2 regions of the Ectobacillus sp. OTK genome follow, and region 2 is predicted to be linked to the other one. Evidence: a T-box and tRNA genes for the amino acid it is inferred to sense, from the RefSeq annotation. Region 2 holds a T-box; the other holds one or more tRNA genes.
What was found. The T-box of region 2 lies ahead of leuS (leucine--tRNA ligase). A T-box ahead of a tRNA ligase gene usually reads a tRNA of that ligase, here a tRNA-Leu.
Positions count from the first base shown of each region.

Region 1: it encodes a tRNA-Leu, which carries the amino acid that the T-box ahead of leuS (leucine--tRNA ligase) is inferred to sense. The anticodon was not compared.

Region 1 covers NZ_AP048547.1:2,090,428-2,092,907, reverse strand. Annotated here, with positions in the region: gene AC6HZ4_RS10140 (hypothetical protein) at 1-13, shown strand, start outside; gene AC6HZ4_RS10135 (HAD family hydrolase) at 251-1,039, shown strand; RNA gene ffs (signal recognition particle sRNA small type) at 1,060-1,145, opposite strand; tRNA gene AC6HZ4_RS10125 (tRNA-Leu) at 1,146-1,217, opposite strand; RNA gene rnpB (RNase P RNA component class B) at 1,303-1,692, opposite strand; gene AC6HZ4_RS10115 (hydroxysqualene dehydroxylase) at 1,907-2,480, opposite strand, start outside.
Region 2 covers NZ_AP048547.1:4,791,206-4,793,685, forward strand. Annotated here, with positions in the region: gene leuS (leucine--tRNA ligase) at 1-1,163, opposite strand, end outside; T-box leader at 1,219-1,428, opposite strand; gene AC6HZ4_RS23705 (glycogen biosynthesis protein GlgD) at 2,061-2,204, opposite strand; gene AC6HZ4_RS23710 (DUF2524 family protein) at 2,223-2,480, opposite strand, start outside.

The DNA of each region.
Region 1 (2,480 bases), 2.7 Mb from region 2:
CGAAAATTCATGATTCGCGGGCATAGTAGAGACATCGCTAACTATTTGTCATGTATCGATACATTGCAATAGCCTAGGATGTCTCCATATTATTTGATTTTATTATCTATAAGCTACTGAAGTCTCTTTCATCATCTAATACCATCCTTCGCTTCAATATCCTTGTTTTTCCAAATTATATTTTGTGATAGAATGCCCTTATACAGTTAAAAAAACAGCTGTAAAAATGAAATGAGTATGGAGAGAAACAATGACGAACTACAGCATTTTATTCTTAGACATTGATGGAACGATTCTTACGCCAGATGATACGATCGAGGAGTCTACAAAACAAGCGGTGGCCCAACTGCAGCAAAAGGGACTGGAGGTATTTCTCGCAACAGGAAGACCGCTGCATGAAATCGCAGACATTGGAGAAGAGCTCAATATCAACTCCTTCATTGGCTATAATGGGGCTTTTGCAATCTATAATGGAGAATCTATCTTTTGCAAACCAATGAACGAAGATATAGTAAAACACTTTTTAGCCATTGCCAAAGCACATGGTCATGAAGCGGTTCTGTATACAAGTGAGAAGAATGCTTTTACTTCCTTAGATGCTCCTATTACGAAGGAGTTTATGAGAAAGTTTCATTTACATAAAAATGACCGCATTACACCTGACATCCTTGATCAGGTTTTAGGCATCACTCTGATAAACATAGGTGAAAATGAACATACCCTATATGAAGAGGATGCTTCAATTCATTTATCACAGGTAAATATCGAAGGCTTTCGCCACAGCTATGACGTGATAAGAGAAACTGTAAATAAAGGATTGGCTGTTCAAATGATTCTAGAGCGTCTCGGCATTCCTAAAGAAAGCGCAATTGCTTTTGGTGACGGTATGAATGATAAAGAAATGCTGCGTTCCGTAGGAGAAGGTTTTGCGATGGGAAATGCGCATCCTGATTTATTTGCGTATGCGAAGCATACGACGACGAGCGTAACCGATTCAGGAATTTATAATGGATTGAAATCGCTGGGACTATTAAAATAAATACCATTTCGTTTTCTTATGTAAATACCGTCCACATTGCTCCCGCTGCTAATGGCTGCTGCATTCCTGCCCTGACCTGTTCACAGCTTTGCAATTGGACGATAAATTGAGCTAGTTGGATTTGAACCAACGAATGGCAGATTTAGTCCGCCCGCCTTACCGCTTGGCTATAGCCCCATGATTAAAATAGTACTATAGTACCGGGCAGGAAGAATGTCAGCATTCCTTCTGTCCCTTTCTATAGAGTGCTATCATATCGACCTTCGTAAGCCGTGTTCTGTTCATCTTGTGCTGCAAGCGGACAATATCCTCGCACGAAGATGGAGAATCATCTATCTCGCAGCACGATTGCTGCGGTGTCTGTCGGTTCCAATTCCCTTCAGACACTTCCCCTACCATCGTTTGGGTTTCTCGCTCGTGGGGTTTACCTCGTTCCACCTCCGACGTTTCCATCAGAGCTTCGTCACTGTGGCACTTTCAAGGTAGTCAAACCATATCCTAATCGGACTTAGGTTTTTTCCCTGCCGTCAGTCAAATATTTGACTGCCCTGGCTTACGGTTTCGCCAGGCACGAACACTACAAGCATCTCAGCTTGTGCGAGCACGGACTTTCCTCACAGGCCATCTAAAAGCCTGCGCGATTCTCTCGAGTACGATATGATGTTCTATATTATTTCATAAAGGCATCATTGTTGCGAATGCATTGCCTTATCTTTCGTTTGTATCACCTCTGTGGTACATCCTTATGATAATCCATAAAACAAAATAAATAAATGTATATTTATTTCCATATTTTCTAGTGCTTGTATCCTATCGACAATCATAATCATAAAGAGCAACTGTTTTTGAATCCTGCAGCATAGGTCCCTATATCGGCAGCCCGCTCGGATTTTTTCCTTTCAATATAACCTTTGCTGCACGTTGCCCTGATACGACAGCTCCCTCCATCGTAGAAAAGTATGGCTGCATCGTATAATCCCCTGCAAGCACAAGCCCTGGTACAGGTGTATTTTGCTCTGGGCGCATCCAATTATGTCCCGGTTCAAGCGAGTGAAAATCATAATCGTGATTAATCTTACGATAGTCTATAACCGCGTCAGAAATATCCATCCCTAAATCCTTTGCGTCCTTGATTACAATCTCGAGTGTCTCCTCCGGCGTGAGCGGAAGAAACTTTTCTGGGTCGGCGAGAATGATGGACAGACGGCCGGGCACATGACGAAAGGTTGTACGTGATTGCTCCGCAAAGCTTGCCATTGATGTTTTCGGCCCAAAGGTTGTAATATCCTTCGGTAAGGATGGACGGCTTAAATCAATTTGAAATACAGCAGCTGGCATCATCGGCAGCTGCTGCATAGGCTGAAACCATGGATGTTCTCCAAAAGAAGGCTTCAGAAGCTGCTTCGCGGAGTTTAACGTTGTCGCGAGAACAATATGTCTC
Region 2 (2,480 bases):
TCTTTATTCATGCCATCTAGGAATTCAGAATTAATATGCTTGCCGTCTCCTGTATAAGCTTCTTGTGACACATCTCCGCCTTCCACAACTGCTCGGATTGGCAGGTTGAATTTCTTCGCAAATTCATAGTCACGTTCGTCATGCGCCGGCACCGCCATAATGGCGCCTGTTCCGTAGCTCACGAGCACGTAGTCAGCAATCCAAATCGGCATCTTTTCGCCATTTACTGGATTCACCGCATAGGCACCTGTAAATACGCCTGTTTTATCCTTCGCAAGATCAGTACGCTCTAAATCACTCTTCGTCTTCACCGCATCTAAGTACGCCTCAACCGCCTCTTTTTGTTCAGCCGTTGTAATTGCTTCTACCAATGCGTGCTCTGGTGCCAGTACTGCATAGGTTGCACCAAACAATGTATCAGGACGAGTTGTAAACACCGTAAATTGTTCCTCTGTTCCGTCTACCCGAAAGCGTACCTCAGCTCCCTCAGAACGGCCAATCCAATTGCGCTGCATATCCTTTAAGCTTTCCGGCCAATCCAACTCCTCTAAATCCTCAAGCAAACGGTCCGCGTAAGCTGTAATTTTGAGTACCCACTGCTTCATCGGACGACGCTCGACCGGATGACCGCCGCGCTCGCTTTTTCCGTCGATTACTTCCTCATTTGCCAAAACCGTGCCAAGCGCTGGACACCAGTTTACCGCAACTTCATCCACATAAGCCAAGCCCTTCTCAAACATCTTAAGGAAAATCCATTGTGTCCATTTATAATAATTTGGATCCGTTGTATTCACTTCACGGTCCCAGTCATAAGAGAAGCCAAGAGACTTAATTTGGCGGCGGAACGTATTGATGTTCTTCTCCGTAAACTCCGCTGGACTGTTGCCTGTATCAAGCGCATATTGCTCAGCAGGCAGACCAAACGCATCCCAGCCCATTGGATGCAGTACATTATAGCCTTGCATACGCTTCATACGCGATAAAATATCCGTTGCCGTATATCCTTCCGGGTGCCCTACATGCAGGCCCGCTCCGGATGGATACGGAAACATATCAAGTGCATAAAATTTTGGTTTGTCTGTCTCATCCGGCGTGCGGAATGTTTTATGTTCCTCCCAATACGCCTGCCACTTCTGTTCTATTTCTTTATGGTTGAAGCTCACAAGTAAATCCTCCAATCGTTTATTCCTTTGTAAAATGCAAAAAACCTCTCATCCCAAAAGGGACGAGAGGTTATATTCCCGCGGTACCACCCTAATTAATGTAAAAACATTCACTCAATTCCTTAACGCGGAGAAACGGCAGCCGCTACTTTCTTCACAGCTGCAACTCAAAGGCGAGTTCATAATACAACGCGGATTGACTTGCACCAACCGTCAACTCTCTGTACCTGTATGTACTACTACTGCTCCTTATCACTGTTGTTGTGTATTTACATACATCCTATTCTAAAACATCTGTGTTGTTCCGTCAAACAGTGCTTAGTGTATTTAAGGTTTGCTTCTGTCTATGCTTTCTGCTGCTATCGGCTTTGGATTGCCGGTTATACAAGATAGGCACAATGATAGATACAAACAGCATAACCAATCTATGCATAAATTATTACAAGGATAATAAATTAATCTATATGGATAAATAAAATAAGAACTATCCACAGATGTCGCTTCTAAAAGCTGTATATCAAATCCTTTATACGAAGAAGTTCACCATAATCCATTTGATTTGTGCCCCTATGCTTTAGTTACTCTCTGTATGCAAAATATTTTCAAACCGCCTGTCGGCCTCTTATACGGCATTATGCTATGTAATATTGATTTCTGATTCATATTTACCATTGTTCTCCTAATAGAAACCGTAATATTTTCGGAGATATGAGAAAAATGTTTAAGGGGAGCATGTTATGCAAAAGCGGAGGAGGCTGCCTGAAATATTCAGCAATAATATAAAAGCATGTAAAAATAATAAGCAAGCCATCCGGGAAACCATAAATAATAGGTTTCCCATGATGGCTCCTTTCATTTAGTAATGAAGGATTCCCTTAGCTTCCGGCCATCACAGCACTATTGCTTTGATCTTTGCGGCTGCCCTTGACGTGCATAGTTTTTCTTTGCTTGCACAACTGGATCCATCTCATTTGAAAACTCTTGGTTATGACCATTTTGCGTTTTTTGTTCTGGATTATTTTGCTTTGAACGTTTTTTCATCGTCTTCTTCCTCCTTTATTAATGCCGTGTAGTAATCATTTCATGCTGTATGTTGCGCAGTTGGATAAGCGCACGCTCAATGCGGTCACGCTGTTGTTCATTTGCGTTATGTTCCATTTTCTCAAGAGCCGCTACAGCTTGCTCAAGCTGCAATTGTGCGTCTGTATATTCCATCATATTATAGTGTTCCTGACGCTTTCCTATCTCAAGCTGCTCCTTTGCATATTGCAGCGCTTGCTCCGCTTCATCAATATATTGATTTAACGAATCACGTGT